2 regions of the Clostridium facile genome follow, and region 2 is predicted to be linked to the other one. Evidence: predicted binding sites of a transcription regulator. Region 2 holds the regulator's gene; the other holds the start of a gene.

Region 1 (16,735 bases), 1.3 Mb from region 2:
GGCTTTAAGCTGGAAACACCAGTAGTAACAATCCCAATTGGATCTGCTGTCATATAATCCACTTTCGTTTGCATTGTTGAAAAATCGTCTGCGCTAACCAATCGTGGAATATCCTCACCTGCTATAGATCCAGTAAAATCTGTTTTGGTATCATGTTTTATATTGCTCATGGTAACTGGCATTTCATCTTGTTGAAATAACGATTCTACATTCCAATTTAGGAATAACAGAATCGCACAGACAAATGAAAAAACAACACTAATGATTGGAATAAGTTTTTTTCTTTTCATTGTATAAACCTCCTTTTTAAATCATTTTTTAATCAACAGGAATCAATATGCAAACAATTATCAAACAAATCATGGATCGTTTAAAAACTTACGGAAAGAAACAGATTCCTCTCATCGTCAGTCACATCATTTTATGTATCAAATCGGTTCCTATTCTGATAACACTTGGCAATATATCGTTTCTTTTATCAAAAATAGATTCCATTATTGCAATATCAAAATAAGCAAGGAATTTGCATGACAAAACGATTGCTATTCTTCTGTTTTATTATTTTTACGACGTTTTATAACCATCCATACTACAAGACAAAATATCAAATAGCCAATGGACAATCCAACCATCCAGATATACTGGTGTAGTTGCCCTTTTACATAAGTATCAATTGTCAGTTCATCTTCCACAGTGATATATTTTTTGGTATCTTTAATGGACAATACTCGCTATTTCACACTTTTTCCTTCGTACAGAATCTGATTAGCATCACTTTTCTTGTTGCCAGTTTCTACTTTCCATTGATATCCACTTCCATCCAAAGCTTGATAATAAACTACATATATTGTCTTGGTAGGATAAAGCCGTTTATCTCGTCCGGTAGAAGTATTTTCCACTGAAACAGGCAAAACTCGATCAGGCACAAAAGTATGAATACCCATGTCCTCATAATCAGAAGCAGGGCGTATGTTGGTAATTCCTTTTACTCCCCAATACAAAAAAACAATCGCCAGTACAAATACAATAGCTCCAATCAGACGAATCACTCTTACCTTTGTTTTCATGTATGAGGTCCTCCTTCCTAAACCAGTAAATGATAAAATAAGTAAAATGAATTGTCACTTCTCTTCTACTTTTACAATTATATATAGAATATATGAAATAACACAATAGTTCAAGTGTTATTTCTCACCTGTCTTGTTCTTTCTTCGTATCAGTCATTAAATAAGGCTTTATAATTGTTGTATTATCATTGTAAACAGTTCTTTTCATATTTCACTTTAGACAAAAAATATACATAGATAATTGAGTTTTTTAATTTTTTGCTATGAAATCGAGGATTTCAAATCTATTATTCCATGTGAAAATCCTGAAAAACAGAACATAAAAAAACAGCCTGGCAATGTATGAATTACCAGGCTGTCATCTATATGAATCACACTTTTCTGTTGCTTTTAACGATACTGTAAGTTCTAGGCACAGCTAGAAATAAAATACGGGATTATTCTTCTACCATTAAATCACAAATCAGGTTGGAGAATTCCACTGGATCATCGACCGGAAGTCCTTCCATCAAGCTGGCCTGGGTATATAATAATTTTGCGTAAGAAGCCAGTTTTTCCTTATTATCCTGTAAAGCACAAAGTTTTTGGAAAATTGGATGATTTGCGTTGATTTCCAATACTCTCTGGGCGGAAACTTTCTGGTTATTTGGAACAGAATTCAATACTTTTTCCATTTCCAAGGAAATCTCCCCACTAGTAGTCAGGCATACTGGATGGGTTTTTAACCGTTGGGACAAACGTACTTCACTTACTTTATCCCCCAGTGATTCCTTCATTGCAGCAAACAGGTCTTTATGTTCTTCCTGCTGCTGTTTTACCTGTTCTTTTTCCTCATCAGTTTCCAGGTCCAGCTCTCCACTGGATACTGATTTAAACTGCTTGCCTTCGTATTCTCCCAGTGTCTTCATCGCAAACTCATCTACATCATCTGTCAGGTAGAGGATTTCAAACCCTTTATCTTTTACCATTTCGGTCTGTGGTAGATGTTCCATCTGTTCCAACTTATCACCGCAAACATAATAGATTTCTTTCTGTTCCGGTTTCATGCGGGAAACATATTCCTGCAATGTAGTGTATTTATTTTCAAAGGAAGAATGGAACAGGATCAAATCTTTCAATTCGTCTTTATGGGCACCATAATCGGAATATACCCCAAATTTTAATTGAATACCAAAATTCTTGAAGAAGTTCTCATATTTTTCCCGCTCGTTTTTCAGCATTTTGGTAAGTTCGTTTTTAATTTTCTTTTCCAAGCTTTTAGCAATCAATTTTAACTGGCGATCGTGCTGAAGCATTTCCCTGGAGATATTCAGAGATAAATCCTCAGAATCCACTAGTCCTTTTACAAATCCAAAATAATCTGGTAGTAAATCTCCGCATTTATCCATGATTAAAACACCGCTGGAATACAGCTGCAAGCCCTTTTCATACCCTTTGGTGTAAAAATCATATGGAATTCTAGATGGAATAAACAGCAATGCATTGTAGGTGGCAGAACCTTCAGTTTTGCTGTGGATTACCTTCATAGGATCGGTAAAATCAAAGAATTTTTCTTTATAAAAGTTATTGTAGTCCTCATCTGTTACTTCATTTTTTGCCTTTTTCCAGATTGGCTGCATGCTGTTAAGGGTTTCCTCCTCAATGTAGGATTCATATTCGTCCTCGGAGCCCTCTTTTTTCCTTTCCTTCTCTACATCCATGGTGATTGGGTACCGAATATAGTCGGAATATTTCTTTACTAAACCACGGATACGATATTCGTCCAGGAATTCATCATAGTGATTTTCTTCCGTATCATCTTTAATGGTCAGGATAATTGTTGTACCAAAACCATCTCGTTGGGTTTCCTCAATGGTATAACCGTCCGCACCATCGGATTTCCAGCGGTAAGCCTGATCAGAACCATATGCTTTACTGATGACAGCAACATGTTTGCTCACCATAAAGGCGGAGTAAAACCCTACCCCAAACTGACCAATAATATCTACATCATCACCGGTTTCATTTTCTTTTTTAAACGCAAAAGAACCTGACTGGGCAATGGTCCCCAAGTTATTTTCCAAGTCATCTTTGGTCATACCAATTCCATTATCGATAATTGTTAAAGTACGGGCATCTTTATCCGCAGCCAGATGGATTTTATAATCGCTTTGGGTTAATCCAATAGAATCATCGGTTAAGGATTTAAAATGAAGCTTATCAATTGCATCACTGGCATTAGAAATTAATTCCCTTAAAAAAATCTCTTTATGTGTATAAATAGAGTTAATCATTAAATCAAGCAAACGTTTGGATTCTGCTTTAAATTGTTTCTTTTCCATGCTGATTTTACACCTCTTAAAAATTAAGTCAAAGTTTTAGCACTCATATACCTTGAGTGCTAAAATAAAGTATAATACTTTTTTGATTTAAAATCAAGCCCTTTGTTTTATTTTTACAATTATAGAACAAAATTCACGATTTATTGATTTTTAAAATCTTTCATCATGTCTTTGTAAAATATAAGTATGCAACAAATTGAGAAAATCAAAAAAATTATGTCTTTATCCTGCCTATAAAACAGTCAAGTCCACCGAGTTCAAACAGTAATAGTCCCTTATAATAGGTAATGAATTATATTATTGCATCACATGACTGATACCTATAAACACGGTCACTTTAACTTGGATATCTTTTTTCATACAGCCTTTCCCATTTTGGATTCGTATAAAGCTAGCCATTATTGTTCTTGCACTACTCTTTTTCTTCCTCCGGTAAAACCAGGAGATTTTTTCTAATCTAAAAACATAATCAAAAATATCGGGATGAGTTGATCATCCCGATATTTTAACCAATTTTCTTTTCTTATAAATTAAATAGAGTCATTTGACTGGTTTTTGGCATATTGCCAAAAACATTCGCTGTTTCCAGAATTTCAATCACTGATTTGGAAACTCCGGCACGATTACTCACCTCATCTACCGAGATGTATTCTCCTTCCTGCCCAGCTTGGTAAAGGTTGTTCGCAGCTGCTTCACCTAAGCCTTTCAACGCACAGAATGGGAGACGGATCTTCCCATCTTCAAGTAGGTATTTGATCGCATGGGAACGATACAAATCCACGGGAAGGAATTCATATCCTCTGCAAAGCATCTCATTGATTATCAGCAGAGTATCATAGGTATCATTTTCTTTTACAGAACGGTCGTTCCCCTTTGCACGAAGCTGTTCCAACTTTCTGGAAACAGCTTCCTGTCCTTGCATCGTGGTCTCCACATCAAAATCACCATTACGCACTGTAAAATAGGCTGCATAATACTCCAACGGTTTATATATTTTATACCATCCCAACTTAATTGCAGAGATAACATAAGCTGCAGCATGAGCTCGTGGGAACATGTATTTGATTTTCAAACAGCTGTCAATATACCATTCTGGTACTCCACAATCCCTCATTGCCTTTTTGTGTTCGTCTGTCAATAGTTTGGGAGCTTTCCCTTTACGTGTAATCTCCATGATTTTAAACGCCATATCCGGTTCCAGTCCTTTGTGGATCAGATAGGTCATAATACTATCACGAGTACCAATTACTTCAGAAATCGTACAAATCCCCTGTTTGATCAAGTCCTGAGCATTGCCCAGCCATACGTCAGTACCATGGGATAAGCCAGAAATCTGTAACAAATCGGAAAAACATTTTGGCTGTGCATCAATCAACATCTGTACAACAAACGAGGTACCCATTTCTGGTAAGGAGAGTGTTCCGGTTTTGCAGAAAATCTGTTCTGGTGTTACTCCAAGGGCTTTTGGGGAAGTAAACAGACTGATTACCTGCTCATCACTAGTGGTCACCTCATTGATTTTAATCCCAGTCAAATCCTCCAGATGCTTATACATGGTGGGGACAATGTGTCCCAATTCATCCAATTTCAGAATAGTATCATGCAAAGAGTGGAAGTCGAAATGGGTAGTGATATTATCGCTGTCCGATTTATCAGCTGGATGCTGTACAGGGGTAAAGTCGTACACATCATAGCCATCTGGGACAACTACCATTCCCCCTGGGTGCTGTCCCGTGGTGCGCTTGATTCCACGGCAGCCAATCGAGAGGCGGAGTTCTTCTGCTTTATTTACCGTCATTTCCCGTTCTTCTAGATATTTTAACGCATAGCCGTAAGCGGTCTTTTCCGCCACAGTGGAAATCGTACCCGCTTTAAATACGTGGTCTTTCCCGAATAATTCCTCGGTATAGCGGTGGGCACTGGACTGATACTCGTTGCTGAAATTCAAATCAATATCCGGCGCTTTATCCCCGTGGAATCCAAGGAAGGTTTCAAATGGGATATCGTGGCCTTCCCGATTCAAATTCGCCCCACAATTAGGGCATTTCTTTTCCGGTAGGTCGTAACCGGAACCAACCGAACCATCGGTGATAAACTCACTGTATTTACAATTAGGACAAACATAGTGGGGAACCAATGGGTTTACCTCAGAGATTCCTGCCATAGTAGCTACAAATGAGGAGCCAACTGAACCACGGGAACCAACTAGGTATCCACATTGGTTGGATTTATAAACCAGCTTTTGTGCAATCATATACAGTACGGCAAACCCGTTTTCAATAATAGAAGTCAATTCCCTATCCAAACGCTTGCTGACCAGTTCCGGCAGAGGATCGCCATAAATACTTTTAGCACGTTCCCAAGTAATCCGTTGCAAATCCTCCTCCGCTCCCTCAATTTCTGGCGTATAGGTTCCGTTGGGAAATGGACGGATATCCTTATCCACCATATCCGCAATCAGGTTCGGATTTTTCACCACAACTTCATAAGCTTTTTCTTCTCCTAGGTATTGGAATTCCTGGAGCATTTCATCGGTGGTATGAAGATATAAAGGAGGCTGCTGATCTGCATCCTTGTATTTCATGGACGCCATAACAATGGCGCGGTAAATAGAATCCCCTGGATTCTGAAAATGCACATCACAAGTTGCCACAACTGGCTTGTTTAGAGCTTCCCCTAATTTAACAATGGTGCGGTTATGCTCCATCAATTTTTCCCGGTTTGGGACAATGCCGGAACGAATCATAAATTCATTGTTTCCCAAAGGCTGGATTTCCAGATAATCGTAAAAAGAGGCTATCCGCTTCAATTCATTCCAGTTTTTTCCTTCCTTAATAGCACAATAGAGCTCACCAGATTCACAGGCACTTCCAATCAACAGCCCTTCCCGGTATTTACTCAACATACTTTTCAGAATACGGGGCTTTTTAAAGAAATAATCCAAATGAGAAAATGAAATTAAACGGTAAAGGTTTTTCAACCCCAAGGTGTTTCTCACCAAAATAATCTGATGGTAGGGGCGTTGTTTTTTAAAATCCTGTGCACCGCCCAATGAATGGTTGATCTGGGAAATTGTATTTATCTGCTTATCAGATTGGAGCCGTTTTACCATCTCAATATAAATCAACCCCAACACACGGGCATCGTCACAGGCACGGTGATGGTTGAAATCCCCTAATTTTAGATGGTTTACCAGGGTATCCAGCTTATAATTTTTAATATTCGGAAACAATGTGCGGGCAATTGGGACTGTATCAATATAGGTAAACTCACATGGCATGCCACAGCGTTCCGCAGCGGCGGCCAAAAATCCCATATCAAATTTTGCGTTGTGGGCAATCAGCACACGGCCGTTGACAAACGCGAAAAATTTCTCCAACGATTCCCGTTCCCCCGGAGCATCTGCCACCATTTCATCGGTAATGCCAGTAAGTTCAGTAATATTCGGTGGAATTGGTTTCCCTGGGTTGACAAACTCGTCATATTCCTCCAGTATTTCCCCATTTTTCACGACAACCGCCCCGATTTCCGTCAATCGTTCATCCTGAGCATTTAAACCGGTGGTTTCAGTATCAAACACCACAAATTCTCCATCGAAAGGCTGATTTTGCCCTCCGTATACAGCGGCAATACAATCGTCCACAAAATAACCTTCCACCCCGTAGATTACCTTAAAATCCGGATTCTCTTTGCGAATGGAATCCACGGTACTCATCGCTTCTGGAAAGGACTGCACCACACCGTGATCAGTGATAGCAACCGCTTTATGTCCCCAACGATGAGCTGTTTTGATTAGCCCAGAAGCCGGCGTAATAGCGTCCATTGCAGACATATTAGTATGCATATGTAATTCTACCCGTTTTTCTTCTGCGGTGTCCATTCTTGGTGCTTTTTGTACCAGCATCATGTTTTTTGGCTTTAAGACCAGTTCCCGATCGTATTTATCGTAGTCAATATCCCCCTGGATAAAGACAGTGGCACCTTTTTTCAGGTCACTGTACTTGCTGAGTTTGTCGGTGTCGCAGAAAAGCTTAAAGGTAATGGAATTGGTGTAATCGGTAATCGAATAGCTGAGGATTTGTTTTTTCCCCTCGTTGTACTCTCTGCTTTGAGAGTCAAACAGGTCACCCCAAACAGCAATCCCTTCCCGTGGTTCGTGTATTTCATTCAGTGAAGTTGGTGGAATATTGATCTTTTTTCCTAAAATTAATTTAGAGCCTTCCCGTAAAAACGGCAAATCACGAAGGTTCAACACTACCTCCTGCGGTTTTTCTTGTTTTTGGGGAACAGGAGGAGCCACAGGGGAAGAAGGTTGGTCCTCCCATGGTGGAGCATCTTGTGGTAACGGAATTTCTTCCCGGATTGGTGGAACTGGTTCTGGAATCTGCTTGCGAAGCTCCTTTTGTTCCTCTTTGGAAATGGATTTTATTCCATCAAAACTGATGGTCAGAGAAAAAGAAAAGAGTTCAAAAATCAGTTCGGCCAACCTTCTATCCGCTTGTAACTGCATAAGAATGTCGTATCCACCCCGTTTGAGGAATACTGTCAGGTGATTTCCTTCGTAATTGGTATCACATTCATCCAAAAATCCGTTGATCATGGAGGAGGTTTCCTTCATTTTTAAAACAATTTCCGGAAAATAAGAAATGGTAAACATATCCGGCGTATATTTAGGATGGATCTCCACCCGTTTCAGCTGCAATGCCTGTGCCAATTCCTGTTCGCACTGATGGAGGGTTTGATATGGCACAAGGCTTGTACATTTCAGGTGAATTTTTAGTACGGTTCTCCGTTCCGCAGAAATAACCTGTAAAATCTCCCCACAATCCAATTGGGAGAGTACTGGTTCCAAATGACTAAAAGAAGCAAAAAGATGCTTCAAACTATGTTGCATAATCGATGATATTCCTTCCGTTCTGTCCTGTTAATATGCTTCTATTTCCTCTAATAAAGCTGCCAAAACTTCCTGTTCCGGCACCTTTTTAATGATCTCGCCTTTTTTAAAGATCACAGCGCATCCGTCTCCACCTGCAATCCCCAAATCTGCGTCCCTGGCTTCCCCTGGGCCGTTAACCGCACATCCCATCACCGCAACCTTTATTGGTTTGTGAATATTCTGTACTGCCTGTTCCACCTGGTTTGCCAGCTCAATCAGATTAATTTTGGTACGCCCACAGGTTGGACAGGATACGAGGGTTATCTCATTTTTCTGTAATCCAATGGCTTTGAGGATATCTCGTGCAGCAGCAACTTCATGGACAGGATCGCTAGTCAGGGAAACCCGGATCGTATCCCCTATTCCTTTTACCAGTAGGCTGCCAATCCCAATGGAGGATTTGATCAGCCCCATGCGTTCCGTCCCCGCTTCCGTCACCCCTAAATGAAGAGGATAATCACACTGTTCCGCCAATAGCTCATACGCCAGAATCATAGTTTCTACATCCGAAGATTTAATTGAGATGACAATATCATCAAAATCAAATTTATGGAGCAATGATACATGGTACATGGCGCTTTCCACCAAAGCCTCCGGCGTAGGACGACTGTATTTTGCCAGGATGTGTTTTTCCACCGAACCGGAATTCACCCCAATGCGGATGGGGATGCCGGCGGCTTTACAGGCATCCGCCACCTGTTTCACCCGGTCATCCGAACCAATATTGCCTGGATTAATCCGGATTTTATCAATCCCAGCCTGCACCGCTTCTAGCGCCAGGCGATAATCAAAGTGGATATCCGCCACCAATGGGACGGATACTTTCTGCTTGATGGCGTCGATTAAACGGATCGCCTGTTTGTTCGGAATGGCGGCACGGATAATCTCACAGCCAGCCTGTTCCAGCGCCACCGCCTGTTCCACGCTGCCCGAAATATCTTCCGCTGGCTTATTCAGCATGGATTGGATATAAATTTTTTCCCCGCCAAATACCAGATTTTTTAATGCCACCTGTTTTACCTTCCGTCTGACCATTTCAGGGCTCCTTTCTATTTTCAATGAATAAACAACTGTATAATGTCTTTACCGGTTATCACAACCATGAGTAACAACAGCAATGCCATACCGGCTGCGTTGATGTAGCCTTCAATTTCCCGTTTTACCGGTTTGCGGAAAATCAGTTCAATCAATAAAAATACAAACCTTCCACCATCCAATGCTGGGAATGGCAACAAGTTAAAAATGCCAACGTTAATCGTAATTAATGCAAACAAGGAAAGGACGGATAAAATCCCCATGCTCTGTGCCTGACCTACCGCCTGACCAACTCCAACAGGGCCGGAAACACTACTCAAGCTCACCTGACCTGTCACCAGATCTGCCAAAGAAGTCCACACTAGTTTGGCATAAAATGCTGTGTTGCCAAATGTGCTGGAAAAGAAATTTCCCACATTCAGGTTTTCCACCTGCAACATAAATCCAAGAGAGCGAACCTGCTGACCATCTGATTCTGTGTTAAAAGTAGCATCTTTTAATTCCATCTTTTTGCCGTCCCGTTTTACGGTGACATTTAACGGTTCATCCGCGGCAACCCTCTGGATTTGGAACCGGAAATCCGCAGCGGAAACCACTCCATGGCCGTTAACTGAAAGCAGCTTATCCCCTTGCTGGAAAACACTTTGGTCGCTGGTAACCTCCCCAACTTCCGCCAATGGAACCTGAGGCTGGCAAGCCGTGATAATCCCCATCAGCACAAGACCCAAAATAAAATTCATCATTGCCCCCGCTAAAACAACGGCAATCCTTTTTAATACATGGGCATTGTTAAATGAACGTTTATCCTCGGAATTTTCGTCCTCTCCTTCCATCTGCACATAACCGCCAATGGGAAAAATGCGGATGGCATAAAGGGTTTCTTTCCCCTGCTTTTTCCATATTGCAGGACCCATACCCATGGAAAATTCATTGACTTTAATCCCACTTGCCTTCGCAACTAGAAAATGTCCCAGTTCATGTATCAAAATAATGAGGCAAAAAATGAGAATGGTAATCAAAATGGTGACAACAGTAGACATGAACAAAGAACCTCCCTTATGGTATTAAAGATGAAAATATTGCGTAACAAATTCCCGCGCGGCTTGATCCGCCTGTAAAATATGTTCCAGGGTTACTTCTTGATACGGCAGAGAAAGTTCCAAAGCTTGTTTTACGACTTCCCCAATTTGCAGGAAGGAGATTTTCTCCTGTAAAAACAATTCCACCGCTTTTTCATTGGCGCCATTGACCAGAGTAGGATACAAACCACCCCTACTAATGGCCTCTTTACAGGCTGTTAGGCAATCGAATGTTTCATAATCCGGACGATAAAACGACAATGTCCCATAATCAAACAAAGATAGCCGTTTGACATCACAATCCACACGTTCCGGATAAGTAAAGGCGTATTGGATGGGGATTTTCATATCCGGTGTACCCAGTTGGGCAATCACAGAACCATCCACATATTCCACAGCGGAATGGACAACACTTTCCCGCTGCACCACTATTTCTATATTTTCCGGCTTTTGCTGGAATAACCAAACCGCCTCGATCAGCTCCAACCCTTTGTTCATTAAGGTAGCGCTATCAATCGTGATTTTTTTGCCCATGCTCCAGTTTGGATGGTTCAAAGCATCCTGTAACCCCACATGAAGCAGTTCCTGTTTTGTCTTTCCAAAAAACGGGCCACCGGAAGCAGTTAACAGAATTTTGCTGACCTGTTCTATTTTGTTTCCTTGCAATGACTGAAAAATGGCAGAGTGTTCACTGTCCACCGGATACAGGTTTACCCTGTATTCCTTGACCGCTTTCATTACCAACTCACCGCCGGTTACCAAGGTCTCTTTATTTGCCAAAGCAATATCTTTGTGGGCATAGATCGCTTCCAAAGTTGGACGCAATCCAATCATCCCCACAACCGAGTTCAGCACCATTTCCGCTTCTGGAACTGTAGCAGCCTGGCACAGACCTTCCATGCCGGTGACAATTTGCACTTCCATGCCGTCCAATTCTTTCTGCAAAGGAACCAGGTATTCTTCTTCATATATACACACAAGGCTTGGATGGTATTCCCTGACTTGATTTGCCAACTGGTGATAATTGGATTTTGCCGCTAGCGCAACCACCTGGAATCCCTGTTTTTTTACCACATCCAAAGCCTGGATTCCAATCGAACCAGTAGAACCCAGGATACTAATTCGTTTCATTTTTACGTCCTTTCCTTACAAAATCGGGAAAAATCCAGCAAACACATAGATGACTGGGGCAACAAAAAAGATGCTGTCAAACCGATCCACTACCCCGCCATGCCCTGGAATTAAATTCCCAAAATCTTTTATTTTATACTGCCGTTTCACAATCGAAGCGGTTAAGTCCCCTAAAATTCCCACAAAAGAGCAGATAAATGCCAAAATCAACAATGGGATATAATTTTTTGCCGGGAATTCCAAATGGCATACCGCGGTATAAATTAAAGTAAACACTACCGCCAAAACCAGATTGGTGACAATCCCACCAATGGCACCTTCCACCGTTTTGTTGGGGCTAATTTGAGGAGCCATTTTGTGTTTTCCAAAAGCACGCCCCACAAAATAAGCGCCGCCATCACAAATCCATGCCAACACAAAAATCAGCATAATGTAGTACAGGCTGTTAGGGGAAAAATCATCCCGGATATAAACCAGATTGGACAATGTAAAAGAAATTCCAAACGTCCCTAATACACAGATTGCCAAACCGGAAACGTGAAGCTGATTGTGGGTTTTGAGCAAAATGGTAAATATAATCAATAAAAATATTAAAATCGCTATCGTTCTCACATCTGGAAATCCATCCATTTTCATAAACGGGGCAGCGGCAGCAAAGACCATACACACAGCGGAAAACAGTTTCTGGGATAGATTACCGGTTGTCTTTAAAATCTCATAGGTTCCAATAACAGCAATCAAGGCAATCCCGATATTTAACACAACCGTCTGGTAAAAACACAAAATAACAACCAGTACCGATAGCCCAACAACAGCGCTTAAAATCCTCTGTTTCATAATAGTTCAATTCTCTCCTTTAGTTTACTTTTAAATGCCTCCAAAGCGGCGGTTTCTTCTGGAATATTCCTCAATGGCACGGTCCAAATCTTTCACTTTAAAGTCTGGCCATAAAATATCATCCATAAACACATATTCCGCATAAGCTGACTGCCAAATTAAAAAATTGGATAACCGGTATTCCCCACTGGGACGAATAATTAAATCTACATCCGGCATGCCAGCAGTATACATGTGGCCAGAAAGAGTCTGTTCGGTAATCTCTTCGATAGCGAGCTTCCCTTCTTCAACTTCCTGAGCAATCTGTTTCGCGGCATGGGTAATCTCCGCACGACCGCCATAGTTCAACGCAATACTGAACACCAGCCCAGTAGCATTTTTACTGGCTTCCTCTGATTTTGCCATTTTATCTTGGATATCCTGATCAAATCCAGACCAATCCCCTATAAAACGAATGCGGATATTTTCCTTAACATATTTATCAATTTCCTTTAGGTAATAACGCAGCAGATTAATAATGGAACTAACTTCTTCTTGTGGGCGCGCCCAGTTTTCGGTAGAAAAAGCGAATACTGTCAGGTTTTTTACTCCCAATTCGTTGCATCTGCGGGCAATAGATTTGATGAGCTTGGCGCCAGCAGTGTGTCCAGCGGAACGAGGCAAGCCTCTTTTTTTTGCCCAGCGTCCATTTCCGTCCATAATAATGCCAATATGCTTTGGAATTGTTAACTGTTCCATTCCAAATACCTCCTAAACTGACAATGGGGAGCTCATTGTTGATAAGCTCCCCCTTTTTTCGTTTCTTACTAGATTTCCATAATTTCTTTTTCTTTTGCAGCCGCAATCTCATCGATAACTTTACAGAATTTATCAACAGAAACCTGTAATTTCTTTTCGCCATCTTTGATTTCGTCCTCACTGACGCCGCCTTCTTTTTTCAATGCCTTTAACTTATCCATATAATCCCGACGAATGTTACGGACAGCCACTTTTGCTTCCTCACGGAGTTTGTGAACATCCTTTACAATCTCTTTACGGCGTTCCTCTGTCAGTTGAGGGAAAGCAATGCGGATTACTTTACCGTCATTGGTTGGGTTGATCCCTAAATCAGAAGTTTGGATTGCTTTTTCAATCGCTTTTAAGCTGCTAGCATCCCAAGGACTGATTACCAGAATACGGGCTTCCGCTACCGAAACAGCCGCCATCTGGTTGATTTGGGTTGGCACACCATAGTAGTCTACCATAATTTTATCCAATACAGCAGGGTTCGCACGGCCAGCACGGATGGTGGTATATTCATGCTCCAAACGGTCGGCGGTTTTTTGCATTTTTTCCTCTGCTTTTTTCAAAAGTTCTTTCATCTGTCTTTCCTCCTGTAAACTATTTTACAATGGTTCCAATCGGCTCGCCCAAACCAGCCTTAACAATGTTTTCTGGCTGAGCCAAGTTAAATACCAGAATTGGAATATTATTGTCTTTGCACATAGCAGCCGCAGTGCTATCCATTACATTTAAACCTTTTGCGATTACTTCATCAAAGGTGAGATTATCATATTTTACAGCGTCGTCATATTTATTTGGGTCTTTGTCGTAAACACCGTCTACCATGGTTGCTTTAAAAATGATGTCCGCTTCAATCTCAGCTGCACGCAACGCTGCCGCTGTATCCGTAGAGAAGAATGGGTTTCCAGTACCACAGCCAAAAATGACAATACGCCCTTTTTCCATATGGCGCATCGCCCGGTTGCGAATGTATGGCTCCGCTACTTCCTGCATGGTAATCGCGGTTTGTACCCGTACAATCGCGCCCTGTTCTTCCAGAGCATCCGCCACGCCAAGAGCGTTCATGGTGGTTCCCAACATACCAATATGGTCAGCGCGGGTACGGTCCATTGCCCCGCTGGAACGGCCCCTCCAGAAATTGCCCCCGCCTACTACGATGGCAACCTGTGTGCCCAAATCACTTAATTTTTTTATTTGTTCGCAAATTGGATTAATTACATCATAATTCAGGCCGAATTTTTTATCGCCAGCTAAAGCTTCACCGCTTAATTTTAACAATACTCGCTTATATTTGGGTTCCATGTGTTAAACCTCCATCTTCTCAATATTGCGTTTTAGCAGATTAATCTAACCTATATTTTACATGAAATACAGGCAAATGTAAAGTGCATTTCAATAACTTATCACAAAAATAGTGTGAATTTATGCAAAGCATTAACAAATACAACAAATTTTTTATTTCTTTTGGTAATTGAACTACCAATCCTTTTTTATGGAAAAAATTTTTCCTATAAAAATAGTAAGTAAAATGAAAAAACTCAAAAAGGCAGATAGACAAAAACAGGCTATTTTTCATACAAACAGCCTGTTTTCTATCTGATTCCCTCAATAATTAGTAACTGATTATTCGTTACTATAAAAATGATAAATGACAAGAAGATATTTTCTGCTATACAAAAGATAGGTCCTATACAAAACATACAACCAGAAACTAATGTATTGTTATTCATCATCTAAGTCAAAAAATACTTTATCATCAAAAAAATCTTTGAGTTCTATTTGTAGCCCTAAGCATATGCGCAAAATCGTTAATAATGTGGGATTTTTGCTTGTGCCATCTATAATACTGTTCACTGTTGATTGGGAGATTCCGGACAGCATAGCAAGGCCATTGATTGTAATATGATTTTGTTCACATAGTTGCAAAATCCTCAATCTTACAGCTTCTGATAAATTCATAACACCGCCTCCTTATAAACATAGTATAACAGCATTGCATCCCAATATTAACGATAAATCGTTAAGGAGGATTTATATGACGAAAGCTTTATTTGAAAATTTATTGGATCAATTAGAACAAGATTTACAGCTAGAAAAAAGTCATGATTTTATTGGCGAATTATGTGAAGAAAGAGCCGAAATTATGCATATGGCCATTGTAAAAAACCAAGAGTACAAACAACACATGAACATTATAAAACAACTAAGAATGGAAATCCGAGATACTTTTCAGGATTATAGGCTGGTTTTTGAATACATTGAAAAATACGATAAAATAAAACGTGAAAACCAATATTTATATGAAAAACAGATGTATAAACATGGTGTTTATGACGGTATAATGCTCCTATTGGAGGGGATGAAAAAGTAGATGATACCAGTTTTTTAGAATTGGAAAAAGACTTATAAACAACAGGCTTGTTTGAAAAACAGCCTAAATAATATCCTTTTATTTTATTAGAAAAGGAACTGTGATTAAAATGAATTTGAACGAAGCTGTTCAGCAACGCATATTAAATCTTTGCAAAGAAAAAAGTATTCCTCTTAATCAACTTACCTATTTATCCAATTTATCTCCAGCCGACCTGGAAGGATTAATCAACAAATCAAAAGATATTGATATCATAACGACAAATAAACTCTGTGTTGCGTTTCAAATTTCATTAAAAGAATTTTTTGATGACGATCTATTTCGTAAGTAATGAAAAAACAGGCTATATAGAACAGCCTGTTTTTTCATTTTATTCATTCATAAACAGATGGTTTTTCCAGTGTTCTGCTCCACTGCCTGTAAGGTGTAATCTTCCGCAATGCCTGCATACTCCCAATCCCCTTCCGGCATGGATTGGAAACTATAATGGTGCCAATACTGCTGAAAAACAGACCCAAATTGTCCCTGGCAAAACTGGTGATAGATAATGTCAAGATGGTTCAAAACCGCCGCTGCAAGCTGTTTCCGGTCCTGTTCCCGTTGGGTCACCAGCAACAAAGAGGTCATCCCATCCGGCAGTTCATCCTCATCCGCGTTGACCTGGATACCAATCCCCGCTATGGTATAATCTAGTTGCTCTATACTGCCGAAACTTTCCAGTAAAATCCCACATAGTTTTTTTCCGTGACAGTAAAGGGAGTACGGCCATTGGCACTGGATTTTTTCCTGGGTTACCTGTTCCAGCGCTAAGCAAACCGCGGTTTGTACACAAATGGTGAGTTTCGGCAGCTGCATGACGCCGATTTCCGGGCGCAGCACAACTGAAAGATAAATCCCTTTTCCCGGAGCGGCTTCCCATTGGCTGTGTTTCTTACCTCGGCCTTTCGTTTGATATTCGGAAATCACTACATGCCCTTCTGGCTGATTTTGTTCCGCCAGCTGTTTGGCGAAATCATTGGTGGAAGAAGTGTTGGTTAAATGATGGATAGAATAAGATAAAAATTTGGAGTGTAGTAAATCAGTCAATTCGGATTCAAACAAGATATCTGGTGTACCAACCAAGCGGTATCCCTTTCTGGTTTTGGATTCAATTACATAGCCCAGGGCTTCCAGTT
Region 2 (16,735 bases):
CTGTATCAATGTGCATTGCCAAAGCAAATTTATCAGATACACGCACTACAGTATCGCCAAACACTACTTTTCTTTCAGGGGTATTTACTTTTACCCAAACAATCTGTTTGTCCTGTACGCCAAATTCAGCAGCATCAGCAGGAGTCATATGGATATGACGTTTTGCAATAATAATGCCTTTTGTCAGTTCGATCTCACCAGCTGGACCTACTACTTTGCAGCCTGGAGTTCCTTCAATATCACCAGATTCCCTTACTGGAGGGTTTACACCCAAAGTTCTTGCATCAGTAGCAGAAACTTCGATTTGAGTTTCCGCACGTTCTGGTCCTAAAATGGACATTCTCAATTTTCCCTTTGGTCCAATCACTTCTACTTTCTCTTCACAAGCGAATTGACCTGGTTGGGAAAGATCTTTTTTATTGGTTAAGGTTGCGTCTGGCCCAAATAAAACAGCCAGATCTTCTTTTGATACATGGATATGACGCGCGGAAGTTTCTACAATAAAATTTTTAGCCATAGTTGTTCCCTCTTTATCAAATTATAAATCCTGTGCAACTATCTGCACATATCCATTTTATTATAATACATCTTGTAAAAAAGGTCAATTGCTTCGCTTCACCTTTTTTCTTTGTTTCCCATAGAATAGGGTAACAATAAAAAAATGCCTGAAATTCTATCATAAGTTATTGTAAAAGTTCGTTTAAGCGGAAAAAGCTTTTCCTTTTGTATCTGCTCCCCCCTGGCAGAAAAATAAAAAACGACTTTTTCCCTTTAAACTCTCCCATTCCTACAAATTTTACAGGCAATTTTGATTTTTCCAAATGGAGGTTATACTATGGCTACTGTTGATTTTTTCCTAGGAAGTTCCACCCCCGCTGGATTCCTTTCTTTATTTGAGCCGGCTGTTCGTCCCCCAGCAACTAGTTTTTTACTAAAAGGTACTCCTGGTAGCGGAAAATCCACTATTTTAAACCGGATTTGTTCTACTTTTACAGACCATCGTCACATTGTAGAACGAATCCATTGTGCGGGAAATCCAGATTCATTGGATGGCGTAATCTATCAAAAAACAAAAACCGCTATTTTAGATGCCACCGCACCCCATGTCCTTTCTTCTATTTATCCAATAGCAGTTGAAACAGAAATCAGCCTGTATCCTTGTACCAGTTATGGAAAAATCAAGCCATACCGCAATGATATTGTACAACTGGTCAACCGAAATCAGCTCTTATCCATCCGCTGTTACAACTTCTTGCAGGCAGCTTGTTCCCTTTTGGCGGATAATCGCGCCCTAGTAGCAGAGCAGACAGATAGCATAAAAATAGAACGTCTGGTAAAGCGGATTTGTCCCAAAGAATTTCCACGTCAGAATACTTCCCATATAGAACATCTGCGCTTTCTTTCCGCATTGACTCCAGAAGGCTACCTTACATATGGAGATACACCCAAACAGCTTTGTGAGAGGATTTATCTGCTTCGGGACGAATATGGGGTAGCGTCTGAAAAAATTTTGAAAGAGGTTCGGGAATACGCCCTGGAAAATGGTCATGAATGTTATACCTGTTTAAATCCTCTTTTCCCCGACCAGATAGAACATTTATTTTTCCCACAGTTAGGAGTGGGGTTTTTTACCGCAAACCGATATCATGAGGAATTTTTCACTCCTTGCAGGGTCATTACTTCAGCACGTTTTACCAATACAGAAGAATTGAAAAAACACCGTCAAACCATCTGCTTCCGAAAAAAAGCTGCCAATGAATTGCTCAAGCAAGGGGTTTCTCTGTTAGATGCTCAAAGGGAATGCCACAACCAACTGGAAAATATCTATACCCATGCAACCGACTTTAATCAAATTGACCTAATCACAGCCGGATTAATGAATCGGTTAGCACGCTTACTTTAAAATATATGTTTTATAAAAAAATCCGCTTAGCCTATTTTATGGGTTCGTTCTCATATAGAAAGAACACCAATAAAGCAAAAAGATTTCTGTTTTCATAAAGCCACAGAAATATGGATCGTTCGCTATTCCAATCCAAGAAAAAAGGAACAGACACTACACATCTTTTAGAATGGATGAATAATTATTTTGCCTTTTAAAGTACAGTAAATTTTATCTTGTTATTATCATACTGCAACCAAATGATTATAAACAGAAATAATACCATGCATTATATGTTGTGTAGTAAAACCCCATTTCCTTTTTGAAAATCTACACAAACATTTTTGCTAATCTCCAATAGAACCGAAAAATATCATCATGTGAAAACGGCACAAAAAATTACAGGCAGTTTAATCAAACTGCCTGTGATTGTTATTCAAACATCTTTTTCAATTTATCAAAGAATCCACTGCGTTTTGCGTAGTTCTTTTCGGATAATTGGGATTCAAAGCTGCGCAGGGCATCCTTCTGTGATTTGCTCAGATTCCGTGGTACCTCAATATTCACAGTGACCAACTGGTCTCCACGTCCGCTACCACGCAGCTTGGTAACACCTTTTCCTCGCAAACGGAAAGTTGTACCTGGCTGTGTGCCTTCCCCAATCTTATATCGCACCTGTCCATCAATCGTAGGTACGGTAATCTCATCCCCCATTACTGCCTGAGTATAGGTAACAGGGATTTCACACAGAATATCAAACCCTCTGCGTTTAAATAATGGGTCCGGGCGCACGGTTACCGCTACGTTTAAATCGCCGCTTGGCCCACCATTCGCACCAGCGCTGCCAGAACCACGAAGCATCAACGTCTGACCATCATCAATTCCGGCTGGAATATTAATTTTGATCTTTTTGCTTACATTCTTCCGACCAGTTCCACGGCAGGATGGACAAGGGTTGCTAATAATTTTACCTTTCCCACCGCATCGGCTACAGGTACGGGTAGAAGACATAACACCAAACGGTGTGCGCTGCTGAACTTTTACCTGGCCAGCGCCGCCGCAGTCCGGACAAGTTTGTGGGGAAGAACCTGGAGCACATCCAGTACCGTGACAATGGTCGCATTGCTCCTGACGGGAAACGCTGATTTCTTTCTCCACCCCTTTACATGCTTCCATAAAAGAAATGGTCACGCTGGCAAAAGCGTCTTCTCCCTGTCTGGGGGCATTTGGGTTGGGCCGCCTTCCTCCGCCAAATCCACCAAAAAATCCTTCAAATATATCACCAATATCAAAACCAAAGTCGCCTGCTCCAGCTCCGCCGCCAGCGCCAAAGTTCGGGTCAACACCGGCATGGCCATACTGGTCATATTTCGCACGTTTTTGGCTGTTGGACAGTACTTCATAAGCCTCATTGACTTCTTTGAATTTTTCCTCTGCCTCTTTATCCCCTGGATGCAAGTCAGGATGATATTTTTTTGCCTGTTTGCGGTAGGCTTTTTTAATTTCGTCCTCGGATGCTCCTTTTTGGATGCCAAGAACCTCGTAATAATCTCGTTTTTCTGCCAAACCGAGAGCCACCTTTCCCTAATGTTGCTGAAAAAAGCATACCGATTGCACCGAATGATATTCGGCGCAATCCGGCATCTGCAATTTTTTATTTATTGTTATTGTCGTCTACTTCTGTGTAATCTACATCTACAACATCATCTTGAGGAGCGGAATTTGTATTGTTGTTTGCTGCTCCTGCTGCCGCATTTGGGTCAGCTGCTTGTTGTTGTGCCTGTGCCTGCTGATACATCTTAGCGGACATATCATATACCAGTTTTTGTAATTCTTCCTGTTTTGCTTTAATATCGTCGATATTGTCGCCTTTTAAAGCTTCTTTCAAAGCATCTACTTTTGCTTGGATAGAAGATTTTTCATCTGCAGAAACTTTATCTCCCATTTCATTCAATGTTTTTTCACTCTGATATACCAATTGGTCAGCTTGGTTGCGGATTTCAATTTCTTCTTTGCGTTTTTTGTCTTCAGCCGCAAATTTTTCCGCTTCTTTTACCGCTTTGTCAATTTCTTCACTGCTCATATTAGTAGAAGAAGTAATGGTGATGTTCTGCGCTTTCCCTGTACCCAGATCTTTCGCGGATACATGAACGATGCCGTTGGCATCAATATCAAAAGTAACTTCAATTTGTGGAACCCCTCTTGGAGCTGCTGGGATACCGTCCAAACGGAACATACCTAATTGTTTGTTGTCACGGCAGAAATCACGTTCTCCTTGGTAAATGCTAACGTCAACAGAAGTCTGGCCATCCGCAGCTGTGGTGAAGATTTGGGTTTTCTTCGTTGGAATTGTGGTGTTTCTTTCAATCATTCTAGCCATAATGCCGCCTTGGGTTTCCAAACCTAAGGTCAATGGGGTAACATCGAGCAATACCAAACCTTTTACATCACCAGACAAAACACCGCCCTGGATAGCAGCACCAATTGCCACACATTCATCTGGGTTAATACCTTTGAATGGCTCTTTGTTCAACTGTTTCTGAACTGCTTCCACAACGGCTGGAATACGGGTAGAACCACCAACCATCAGGATTTTATCCAGGTCATTTGCAGTCAAACCAGCATCGGACAACGCCTGGCGTACTGGACCCATAGTAGCTTCTACCAGGTCAGCAGTCAATTCATTAAATTTTGCTCTAGACAATGTCATATCCAGGTGTTTTGGGCCGTTTGCGTCAGCAGTGATAAATGGCTGGTTGATTTGAACCTGGCTCATGCTGGACAGTTCAATTTTTGCTTTTTCAGCAGCTTCTTTCAAACGCTGCATTGCCATTTTATCGCCGGAAAGGTCAATTCCTTCCGCTTTTTTAAATTCTTCAATAATCCATTTGATGATTCTTTCATCAAAGTCATCACCGCCCAAGCGGTTGTTACCAGCAGTTGCTAAAACTTCCTGTACGCCATCGCCCATTTCGATGATGGATACATCGAAAGTACCGCCGCCTAAGTCGTATACCATAATTTTCTGGTCGTCTTCTTTATCCGCACCATAAGCCAGAGCAGCTGCTGTTGGTTCGTTGATGATACGTTTTACATCCAAGCCAGCGATTTTACCAGCGTCTTTGGTTGCCTGACGTTGGGAGTCAGAGAAATATGCAGGTACAGTAATAACCGCCTCGGTTACTGGTTCGCCCAGGTAAGCTTCCGCATCTGCTTTTAATTTTTGTAATGTCATTGCGGAAATTTCCTGTGGAGTGTAATTTTTGCCGTCAATGTTTACTTTATAATCACTACCCATATGACGTTTGATGGAAATGATCGTTCTTTCTGGGTTGGTAATTGCTTGGCGTTTTGCTACCTGACCTACCATTCTTTCCCCTGTTTTGGAAAACGCAACCACAGAAGGTGTTGTTCTAGCGCCTTCCGCGTTGGCGATAACAACAGCTTCGCCGCCTTCCATAACAGCAACACAAGAGTTTGTAGTACCTAAGTCGATTCCAATGGTTTTTCCCATGATAAATTCCTCCTAAAATGAATTTCATTTCTATAGTAATATAAATTGGTTTGCTTTTATCTGAACTATTATGGATTTGCTACAACCACCATTGCGTGACGGATCACTTTATCCCCCATCTGGTACCCTTTTTGGAATACTTGACAAATGGTGTTTTCTCCATAATTTTCATCTTGTACTTGGTTTACCGCATTGTGCAGTTCAGGGTCAAATGGCTGGTTCAACGCATTGATTTCGTGTACATCCATTTTTGCCATGACTTCTTTAAACTGTGTGGCGATCATCTCCACACCTTTTTTCATGCTGCTATCCTCTTTTTCTGCATCCAGCGCACGCTCCAGATTATCCAATACAGTAATAAATTGTAACACACAATCTGCAGTAGCATTTTTATAACTTTCTAATTTTTCACGTTGGGTACGTTTACGAAAATTATCAAATTCCGCATACTGCCGTAAATTCTGGTCTTTTAATTCCTGCACCTGCTGTTTTAGCTGCTCCATTTCCTGGTCCGCAGCATCCTGTTCTGTCTGGCTATCTTCCTGCTGAGTAGTTTCTTCCACTACTTCATCCAGGTTTTCCTTTTCATCGTTATTTTTTTTCGCCATCGGTCAATGCTCCTTTCTGCTCTTCCATCATATTGTCAATGATCCTTGATACACTCTCAGAAAAATACTCCATATAAGGGATAATCTTGGAATAATCCAACCGGATTGGCCCAATCACTCCAAATGACCCCATAGGATGGTCGCTTCCATATTTGGAAAGGATCAAACTGGAATTGGTAATGGTAAAGGTGTCAGTTTCTTTACCAAATACAACATTTATGCCATCAAAAGCCGAGGAAAGGATTTTTCCAATCTCATTTTTGGTATTGATAAAATGGATTAGTTCCCCTGCATCAAAATCCCTGCAACGCAACAGGTTTCGTTCCCCTTTCATTTCTACTTGCTGACGGGAAATTTCATCTGACAGTTCGTAGATTGCATATAACAATGGGGAAAGGGAAAGCATGTAACTGCCAAGGGCAACTGCCATGTTTTGCATTGTGACTGGGGTAAGCTGCTCCACATTTTTACCTAATAATTCGTGTTTTACTAGGTTCTCAAAAAAGCTAAGCTGTTCTTGATTTAAATCAAATTCCAAACGGCATATTTTATTTTTAATCTCTCCGGTAGATGTAATCATCAACAGGGCGTATAATTTTCTACCTGCAGGTACCACCTCTACCTTTGTGATGACTGAAAATTTAGGAAGGTTGCTGGTGTTGACCGCCGCGCATCCTGTAACTTCCGCCAGGGCTTCCAACGCGTTTTCCACCACTGCGTGAGGGGATGTTTTTTCCCGCTGCAACATGGTGTCAATCCGATGTTTTTCTTCCTCTGACAGGCCGCTGGGGCGCATCAATTTATTGATATAAATCCGGTAACCCAGATAAGTTGGAATCCTTCCAGCCGATGTGTGGGGCTGCTCTAAAAAGCCCAGCCGTTCCAGCATTGCCATGTCGTTCCGTATGGTGGCGGAGGAAACCTCATTGTTCATTAACGCAGCCACTGTTTTGGAACCAATCGGCTCACCGGTACGGATATAAGAATCCACAACAATTTGTAATATTTTCAGCCGTCTGTCATCACTTTTCATTGATTTCACCTCTGGGTGTGACAAATCTCGCTTTTAGCACTCCATCTATCTGAGTGCTAAATATAATATAGCACCCTCTTTTCGGAATGTCAAGGGCAAGGAGAAAAATTGAAGAATGATTTAAATTTCGTTCAAATTTACATAATAACTGCTTATGTGATCGTGCATGTTATACAAATGCTAACAGTCAAAGCGTTCCCAAAGAATCCATCTATATACCAGTAAAAACATGAAAAATAACTTGGTTTTTAGAAATGTTATTCGTAGAGTGCTAAAAATACAACAAGATAAAAGGCAGGTTTTTGAACCTGCCCTTAGATTACCTGAAATTTATGCTAAAATTATGATTTGATTGCAAACAAACCAAAAACCCAGATTGAATTTTTACCACAAACAAGCTGTTTTTCATCCAGAATCCCTGTTATAGAAAACGAGCCAATCGAATAAAAGATTTAAGTTAAATATATCGCCGTACTTTTTTCATATATTCCTGATAGGCTGTCCCAAATGTTTCAATGCACCATCTTTCTTCTGATAAGATGATCCAATGTGCAGAGATTTGAAAAAATAGAACTATCCCAAACAGTACGAGAGAACGCGTTAAAAAAGCCATGCCTATAAAGCAAATGAAATAAGCTAAATACATAGGATTCCGGGAGAAACGGTAAATTCCATTTTTGTTTAATCCTGTATCGCTGGGAAAAGCAAAACAGACCATTGTAACAGCACATAAGCATAAACCCAATACATAACAAAATAACCCCAGAAAAAGCTGCCACGATAAATCTATCTTTACCGTCAGAAACAGTGGATATAGTAAGATACCAACCATGGATACCTGATAAATCAAATAGGCTATTTTCTCTTTTCCCTGTACTGGCGCAAAATAAGCTGCTCGCCGCAAAGCTGTTTTATTTAAAACGGTAAGTAATATAAATCTTACCAGTAAAAATGGAACCAATAAAAGAAAACCATTCATTTTTCAACTCCGTATGAAAATAGTTTGATAAAAAGCCGGCTTTTCCTGTATTACATTTAGTTGTCCAATTGGCGATCATTTGGCGGATTCTCGGTGCAATCCACCACTCGCCAATTCCCAGCCCATTATAAAGCACCTTTTCAATCAGTTAAACAGCAAAAAAGGAGTATCTGGAATTTCTCTTTGAATAAAGCCGTCGTAAAAATTCTCTACTACGCTCTACAACTTTCCGTTTTTTATTATGTTACACCATTCGTACACATAAACATATCCTGTTTTTACAAACTGTTATTTGTAGAAATCCTATTTTTTACAACTAATGGCTACCCAGCCATTTTCACGCTTAATCTCTAAAATTTGCAGGTTTGCCTGTTGTAGTGCCATAACTACATCATCTTCTCTCTGGTCAATGATACCGGAACACAGCAACACAGTATCCTGATGCATAAAGTCGGTTACAGTATCGCACAGTTTAATAATCACATCCGCAACGATGTTAGCACAGATAACATCATAGGTGCCGGAAATTTTATCGGTCAAATCTCCACATACAAAGGTAACTTGATCCTTTATTCCATTTAAGTCGGCATTTTCATAAGCTACTTTTACCGCTAATTCGTCAATATCAACCCCAACTGCGGATTTTGCCCCCAACAGCATTGCGGTAATTGCCAAAATACCGCTTCCACAACCGATATCCAACATTTTAGAATCTGGCGTTATATGCTGTTCCAACAGTTCCATACATAAACGGGTCGTTTCATGGGTCCCTGTCCCGAACGCCATACCAGGGTTTAAGGTGACCTTTATATCGCCTTGCTGCAAGTCACATTCTTCCCATTCCGGACATACCACAAGATGGCTGCCAACCCGAATTGTATGGTAATATTTTTGCCAAGCTGTCGCCCAATCCTCTTCTTTTACCCCTTCGGTGTCAATTTGATAAGGAATGGCCTCACTTTCAAACCGTTCCCGTAAAAAGCTAACTGCTTCCATTGGATTCTGGGTTGGGTCGATATAAACGTGGATAATTGCTTTTGTTCGGTCTTTTTTTAATAAGTCCTCATCAATTAAATCAATATGGGCAATCTGCTCCACTTGTTCTTCCAAATTTGTATAATCTTCAATATAAATGCCATAAGGTACGACCATTTGAGTAATTGCTGCCGCCTGATCTACCAGTTCACAAGGAATTTGAATATGAATCGCTGTCCAGTTTTCCATTTATAAAATACCTCCGTCCGTTTTCTTTGATTATACCGTATCCAGAAAGGGATTGTCAATTTTTCTGCAACATCTGTTGGATTGCCTTTACTACCCCATCCTCATCATTGGATTTTGCTTGAAAATTGCTCACAGCCTTTAGATCAGGATGAGCATTTGCCATAGCATAGCTATAATAACAGGATTGCATCATTTCATAGTCATTCAAATAATCCCCAAACGCCATGGTTTCTTCAGGTGTTGCTTGGATTGCCGCCATCAATGCCTTTAATGCTTTGCCTTTGTTCACTTCCGGATTCATTACATCCACCCACTGTTCTCCAGAAAGCAGCACACGGAACCTTCTATTTAATTCCTGCAATGCAGGATAAGTGTTCTGTTCCGCTTTTGTTACATCAAAGATGGCAATTTTACAGATATGGTCCTGCTTTGCCGCCTCCAATATATCTGGAACCAGTTTCAGCCGTTCATAATACATTTTTGCATTCCGCAGCACCTCTGTGTCGCTGGCATCTAGTTTGGAAAGATAAGCGGATTTTACTCCACATAAAATTGGTTTTGCGTTGGGTATTTTCTGGATTAGCTCCACAGGCCGTTTTAAATCCTCCCATGGAATTTCATCAGTAAAAATACAGTTTCCCTGATGGAATACCATCCCGCCATTTTCCGAAATATAGCTTAGTCCGTCTACCCCTGCAAACTCCTTGGTTAAATTATAGTATTGTCGTCCACTGGCTACCGCAAATAATATGCCCCTGTTTTTTAATTCCTCTAATAGTGGAAACAAATTAGGGGACAATTCTTTTTGACTATTTAATAAAGTTCCATCCATATCCGCCGCAATTAATTTAATCATAATGATACTGAAAACCTTTCCATTGTTTTATAGAATTTATTATATCACAAATAAAGATAATTCTGGTTACAATTATCCCAACAGGCTAAAAAAATCCGGCTGTATTACCAACCGGATTTTTTCTATAATCCATTTTACACATTAAAGCGGAATACAACAATATCGCCATCCTGCATGACGTATTCTTTTCCTTCTAGGCGTACCAGGCCTTTTTCTTTTGCCACTACCATTGTCCCACATTCCATCAAGTCGTCAAAGCTGATGACCTCCGCACGAATAAACCCACGTTCAAAATCAGTGTGGATTTTTCCGGCAGCTTGTGGTGCTTTGGTGCCTTTTTTAATTGTCCAAGCCCGCACTTCCTGTTTTCCTGCTGTCAGGAAGGAAATCAACCCCAGCAGAGAATAACTTTCCTGAATAATACGGTCCAGCCCAGAACGTTCTAGTCCCAACTCCCCTAAGAACATTTTTTTATCTTCCAGTTCCATGTCGGAAATTTCTTCCTCAATTTTTGCGCAGATAGGAAGCACCGCCGCTTTTTCCCGTTTCGCGATTTCACAAACCTGCAAATAATAAGGATTGGTTTCAATATTATTGATAAAATCATTTTCACTTAAATTCGCGGCGTAAATTACCGGTTTGTTGGAGAGGAAATCAATGGTATTGATGACCGCCTGTTGGTCCTCATTACATTCAAAGCCGCGGACTGGCAAACCGGATTCCAGGTGGGAACGGAGGGCTTCCAGCAAATCCACTTCGGATTGTAATTTTTTATCCCCTTTTAACGCGCGCTTTGTTTTGTCCAAGCGGCGGTCCAGCATCTCAATATCAGAAAAAATCAATTCCAGGTTAATGGTTTCAATATCCCGTTCTGGACCAATTTTTCCATCTACATGGATGATATTATCATCCTCAAAACACCGTACTACATGTACAATCGCATCCACTTCGCGGATGTTGGATAAAAATTTGTTTCCCAAGCCTTCCCCTTTGGAGGCGCCTTTTACCAAACCGGCAATATCCACAAACTCTAAAACAGCAGGTGTAAATTTATCTGGGTCATACATTTCAGCCAGTTTATCCAAACGGTCATCTGGAACGGATACAACGCCTACGTTTGGTTCAATCGTACAGAATGGATAGTTCGCGGATTCCGCGCCTGCGTTTGTAAGCGCGTTAAACAATGTACTTTTGCCTACATTAGGCAAACCAATCATACCAAGTTTCATAACAATACCCCTTTTTATGATTTCAATTCATTTTTATACTTTTTATGATAAGGCTTTTAAATATGCCACAGTAAAATAAAATTGTTTTTATTTTCTTATTAACTATCTTTTGAAAGATAAGGCACCTAAGTATCCCGAATCAAACAAAACACTACCCATATATAATGATTAGATTGATATATAAAATAAAATCTATTTTTATTATCTAATTGGGTATCCTAACAACAATAAGAAAAATCCATCCAAACAACTCATTATTACAGATTCCTTACCCATGTTATCACAATAAAAAAAATTCGTCAATAAAATCAAAAAAAATGTTGACAAACAGATAATGCTGTAGTATAATATGTTTACCGTAAGTTCGGGTGTGAAACTAGAAAGCAAAGTTTTTCAATTTTTTAAAAAAAGTGCTTGACAAATTGAAATAACTAGTGTATAATAATTAAGTGCTCAGCACCACGAAAGCAATATGGCGATATAGCTCAGTTGGCTAGAGCATGCGGTTCATACCCGCAGTGTCAGTGGTTCGAATCCACTTATCGCTACCAGTTATGGCCCGTTGGTCAAGAGGTTAAGACACCGCCCTTTCACGGCGGTATCGCGAGTTCGATTCTCGCACGGGTCACCAAAAAAGCTTGTTCATATGAACAAGCTTTTTTCTTTGCTTTTTTATTTCACAACAAATTTACTGTTTACAGTATTTATTAAACAAAAGCATCTCAACTTTCCCATAAAAACAGTACAATGGCATAAATTTGTCAAAATAGGTTGACAGTCCTTTATCCGAATGTTATGATAATAACATACTTAAAACATAAAGCTAATTAAACTAACAATGGGGTTAGTGATAAGAAACATTATCACTAACCCCATTTTAATTTATCAAAAATTCCTGCTCTTTGTTATATTTGATCTACCTTTTGAAAAAATGGCGGCATTAAATACCGCCATTTTTTCATTTTTAGTGCCACTGTTTCTAGCTGGCTTCATCCTCTTGTAAAAATTCAACGCCAGACAACATAATTTTTTCCGCCATTTTCGCGATCTCCTCGATTGGACTTACCATGCCATCCGCTAACCACTTCCTCAATAGCCCAATACAGCCGGAACTGACAAAAGCGTAAAAATATTCAATTTTTCTTGGGGACGCTTTTTTAAAATAATGGGAGTAGGATTCCAAACACTGTTCCCTCCCCAGGTTCATCAATTTCATCATAAATTCCTTATCCCCATATTTTCCTAACGTAACGGTGCAAAGGTCTGAATTTTCTTTTAAACAGCGGAAAATTTCGGTGGTAATCTTTACAGGGGTTACCGTTGTATCTTTGCGGAGCATTGGTTCCATGGAATCTTTTAAATCCCGCAACATATCCGCTTCGATCTGGTCGCATAAATCATAAATATCAGTATAATGGCTATAAAATGTTCCACGGTTAATCCCCGCCAACTCACAAAGTTCTTTGACAGAGATGCTTTGGATCGGCTTTTGATTTAATAAACTGGTAAACGCCTTCCGTATCAATAATTTTGTCACTCTAATCCGGTGATCATTTGTTACTTTTTTCAAAACACATCACACCTCTCAACAATCCGTGGTTAATATGTTGAATTTTATCTCATAACCTGGGAAAACTGATGATTGATTCCTATCTTCCTTTAAATTATAATACAGTTAGGAAAGAAAATCAACACATGTTAATTAAATAAAAAGGTGTATTGTTATGAATCAAAAACTTTATTTAATTACAGGAGCCAATGGCCATTTAGGGAATACGATTATCCGTTTATTACAACAGGAAAATTGCCAAATCCGTGGGCTTATTCTGCCAAATGAAACACCTTCCAACCAATTTGACAACACCACCTATTTTCATGGGGATGTGAGTAAAAAAGAAACGCTTCTCCCCTTATTTGAGGATATGAACCCAGAACAAACCGTTCTCATCCATACAGCAGGTATCATCGATATCTCGGAAGAAGTTTCCCCTGCCCTATACAATGTAAATGTAACTGGTACAAAAAATATCGCGGAATTAGCACTACAATATAAACTAAAAAGGATGGTCTATGTCAGCTCGGTCCACGCGATCCCAGAGGGTGGAACCTTAAAGGTGTTAAAAGAAATTTCCCATTTTTCTAAGGATAATGTAGTTGGTGGGTACGCAAAAACAAAAGCGGAAGCAACTCAGGCTGTACTGGATCTGGTGCCAAAAGGCCTGCCAGCTATTGTGGTCCATCCTTCCGGAATTCTAGGCCCTTATGACAATTCTGGAAACCATTTAGTCCAGTTGGTCCACGATTATATTTTGGGAAAACTCCCTGCCTGTGTGCATGGTGGATACGATTTTGTGGACGTAAGGGATGTAGCGCAAGGTTGCCTGTTAGCAGCACAAAAGGGAACAGTTGGTGAATGCTATATCCTTTCCAACCGTCATTATGAGATCAAAGACCTGTTAAAAATGGCGCAAAAAATATACGGTGGGAAACATCTTCCCATCTTACCAATTTGGATGGCAAAATTATTTGTACCTTTGATAGAATGGGTTGCGAAACAGAAAAAACGCCGTCCGCTTTATACAAAATATTCTTTGTATACTTTAAAAAGCAACGATAAATTTTCCCATGACAAAGCCACTAGTGAACTGGGATATCGCCCTCGAGATTTATTTCAAACAATCTCAGATACAATTTCCTGGATGAAACAAAACGGCCAATTAAAAAAGAAAAAACATGTAACCGCTTAATTTGAAAGCCACAATCTCAGTTCAGATTGTGGCTTTTCCATTGGGTTATCCTATTTTTGTTTGGGATTATTTTTCCATCTGCGTTGTAGTATAGAACATCTATCAGAGCATTATTTAAAATATCTCCCACCACACCTGCTTTTTCACCTAATTATGAAACAAATTAATCATATTCATTTATAATATAAAATGGGGATGATTCTATTTTTTCTTATATACAAAAAATAATAGAATAAAAAATTTATTTTTTTCTTGACATATCAGGTATATTGTATATAATAAATATATACAATATATTGGATGGTGAACTATGAAACTAATCATTAGTAACTCCAGCGGCCAGCCGATCTATGAACAGATTGTTTCCCAAATAAAGGCTTTGATTATTGCCGGGGAATTGAAAGAAGGGGACGCCCTTCCTTCTATGCGGCTGTTGGCAAAAGAATTACGCATCAGCGTAATAACAACAAAACGGGCTTACGAAGAGCTGGAACGGGAAGGCTTTCTGGTTTCTATGACAGGAAAAGGAAGCTTTGTTGCTGGTATCAACCAAGAATTTTTACGGGAACAGCAGCTTCGTTCTATTGAAGAGCACATGCAGGCAATTGTTTCTGCTGCAGCAAGTTGTAACATCAGTTTATCCGAGCTTGTGGAGATGTTATCGCTGATTTATAAAGGAGAATAAACATGGGATACGCATTAGAACTAAAGGGCCTTTGTAAACATTATGGAGATTTTTCCTTAAACCACATTGATTTTTCCCTTCCCACTGGTTGTATTATGGGGTTGATTGGTGAAAACGGTGCTGGAAAAAGCACTACAATTAAGCTTATCTTGGATTTGATTAAAAAGGATAGCGGAAAAATCCGTTTGTTTGGGCAAGATTCTACCAATGTGCCCCCTCATTTAAAGGAACAAATTGGCGTTGTGTTGGATCAAAGTTCTTTTCCTGAAACACTTTCCGCAAACCAAATCAACAAAGTGTTAAAAAAAGTATACCATACCTGGGAAGAAAAAAAGTTCCTTACTATGGTTCAAAAATTTCAGATTCCATTCAAAAAACAAGTAAAAGACTATTCCAAAGGGATGAAGATGAAACTTTCCATTGCCGTGGCGTTATCCCACAACACCAAACTCCTTATTTTGGATGAAGCTACCAGTGGGATTGACCCTGTGGTTCGGGATGAACTACTTGACCTTTTCCTGGAATTTATCCAGGATGACAGCCACTCCATTTTAATGTCTTCCCACATCATTGGGGACTTGGAAAAAGTATGCGATTATATCACTTTTATCCATCATGGAAAGATGATATTCAGCGAATCAAAGGATGATTTATTAGAACAATACCGAATTGTAAAATGTTCGGTAGCTGAATTAAAACAGATTGATGCCAATGCCATTTGCGGAAAAAGAGAAAACCAATTTGGGGTAGAAGCCTTGGTAAAGGCAAACAAAATACCACGTGGATTTTTGGCTGATCCTGCAAACATTGAAGATATTATGCTATTTACCATAAGGGGGGAACAATAATGGCTGGTTTATTGTTAAAGGATTGCTACAATTTAAAATCCCAGTTAAAAATGTTGGGCTTATTTTTAATTTTATTTTTAGTTTTGGCAATTTCCATGAAAAACAGTGGGTTTTTTGCTGGAATTGCAATGATGTTGGCTGTTATGATGCCGGTAACCGCTTTGGCCTATGATGAACGGGCAAAATGGGACCAATTTGCGGTTACCATGCCAGTTACACGGACGCAGATTGTTGACAGTAAATATTTATTGGGGATTCTGTTTATGGCAGGTTCCTGCATCCTATCCACTATAATTGCATATATTATAGAAAAATTCTCTTTTTCGGATACCTTCCAGTTCTTTTGCATCTTCTTTAGCATTGGAACGATAATACAGGCAATTTTACTGCCATTGATGTTTCAGTTTGGCACCGAAAAGGGTAGATTTATTTTAATTGGTGTCATTGGTATCCCCGTTATTATTGTCGCATTACTAATACAGCCTGGTTTCCAAATTGATTTTCATTTGATTTCCCTTCTGTTAAAGGTTGCACCTATCATCGCAATTTTTATTTATGTAGTTTCTCTCTTTGTTTCTATTACAATCTATCGCAAAAAAGAACTATAAATATAGCACAAAAAGGTTGGAACAAATTGTTCCAACCTTTTCTTTTAAAATAAAAACTGGCTAATCTGCAAATGCTTTTCAAATAATTGCGCTAAACGATCTAGTTCCTGGTCGAGTAACGAAACATATGAGGCACCATAACAGGCGAAACTCTCTTTTGTTTTGATATCTTCGTTGCCAAACACAATATCCTCATCCTCGATTTTGAGATCGAATGAAGGAAGAATCCCTAAAACAGGTATTTTGGTAAGGTTCTGTAGGATTTGAGTGCCATCGAAAAAAGACTGTGGATCCCCATGAAATTTATTGATAATAATCCCTTTTATCAGGTTACGTTCCTCTGAATTTAACAAAGCAACTGTACCATATAAAGAGGCAAAAACCCCACCTCTGTCAATATCGGAAACCAAAAGTACTGGAGCTTGAAGTTGGGTTGCCAGACCCATATTGACAAATTCATTCTGTTTCAGGTTTAGTTCAACTGGGCTTCCAGCACCTTCCACCAAAATATAATCATACTGC

The links. The regulator HrcA, encoded in region 2, represses chaperone genes, less so after heat shock. The targets are predictions, from matches to a motif close to TGTTAGCACTCNNNNNNNNNGAGTGCTAACA.
Region 1: a site for HrcA is predicted at 3,423-3,453, ahead of htpG (molecular chaperone HtpG). Genes of this name have one in related genera too.

Annotation. Positions count from the first base shown of each region.
Region 1 is NZ_JACOQK010000001.1:1,125,387-1,142,121, forward strand. Features, by position in the region: gene H8Z77_RS04675 (hypothetical protein) at 1-290, opposite strand, end outside; gene H8Z77_RS04680 (hypothetical protein) at 732-1,067, opposite strand; gene htpG (molecular chaperone HtpG) at 1,505-3,388, opposite strand; gene H8Z77_RS04690 (PolC-type DNA polymerase III) at 3,912-8,282, opposite strand; gene ispG (flavodoxin-dependent (E)-4-hydroxy-3-methylbut-2-enyl-diphosphate synthase) at 8,313-9,377, opposite strand; gene H8Z77_RS04700 (M50 family metallopeptidase) at 9,380-10,399, opposite strand; gene H8Z77_RS04705 (1-deoxy-D-xylulose-5-phosphate reductoisomerase) at 10,424-11,569, opposite strand; gene H8Z77_RS04710 (phosphatidate cytidylyltransferase) at 11,585-12,406, opposite strand; gene uppS (undecaprenyl pyrophosphate synthase) at 12,437-13,144, opposite strand; gene frr (ribosome recycling factor) at 13,213-13,767, opposite strand; gene pyrH (UMP kinase) at 13,787-14,491, opposite strand; gene H8Z77_RS04730 (helix-turn-helix domain-containing protein) at 14,912-15,148, opposite strand; gene H8Z77_RS04735 (hypothetical protein) at 15,225-15,560, shown strand; gene H8Z77_RS04740 (helix-turn-helix domain-containing protein) at 15,670-15,891, shown strand; gene H8Z77_RS04745 (biotin--[acetyl-CoA-carboxylase] ligase) at 15,939-16,735, opposite strand, start outside.
Region 2 is NZ_JACOQK010000001.1:2,436,430-2,453,164, reverse strand. Features, by position in the region: gene pduL (phosphate propanoyltransferase) at 1-517, opposite strand, end outside; gene H8Z77_RS10170 (hypothetical protein) at 836-1,903, shown strand; gene dnaJ (molecular chaperone DnaJ) at 2,315-3,448, opposite strand; gene dnaK (molecular chaperone DnaK) at 3,537-5,396, opposite strand; gene grpE (nucleotide exchange factor GrpE) at 5,465-6,004, opposite strand; gene hrcA (heat-inducible transcriptional repressor HrcA) at 5,988-7,037, opposite strand; gene H8Z77_RS10145 (methyltransferase family protein) at 7,495-8,016, opposite strand; gene prmA (50S ribosomal protein L11 methyltransferase) at 8,320-9,240, opposite strand; gene H8Z77_RS10135 (HAD family hydrolase) at 9,296-10,096, opposite strand; gene ychF (redox-regulated ATPase YchF) at 10,231-11,325, opposite strand; tRNA gene H8Z77_RS10125 (tRNA-Met) at 11,800-11,876, shown strand; tRNA gene H8Z77_RS10120 (tRNA-Glu) at 11,882-11,956, shown strand; gene H8Z77_RS10115 (TetR/AcrR family transcriptional regulator) at 12,305-12,895, opposite strand; gene H8Z77_RS10110 (NAD-dependent epimerase/dehydratase family protein) at 13,050-14,072, shown strand; gene H8Z77_RS10105 (GntR family transcriptional regulator) at 14,383-14,757, shown strand; gene H8Z77_RS10100 (ABC transporter ATP-binding protein) at 14,760-15,605, shown strand; gene H8Z77_RS10095 (ABC-2 transporter permease) at 15,605-16,213, shown strand; gene H8Z77_RS10090 (cobyric acid synthase) at 16,258-16,735, opposite strand, start outside.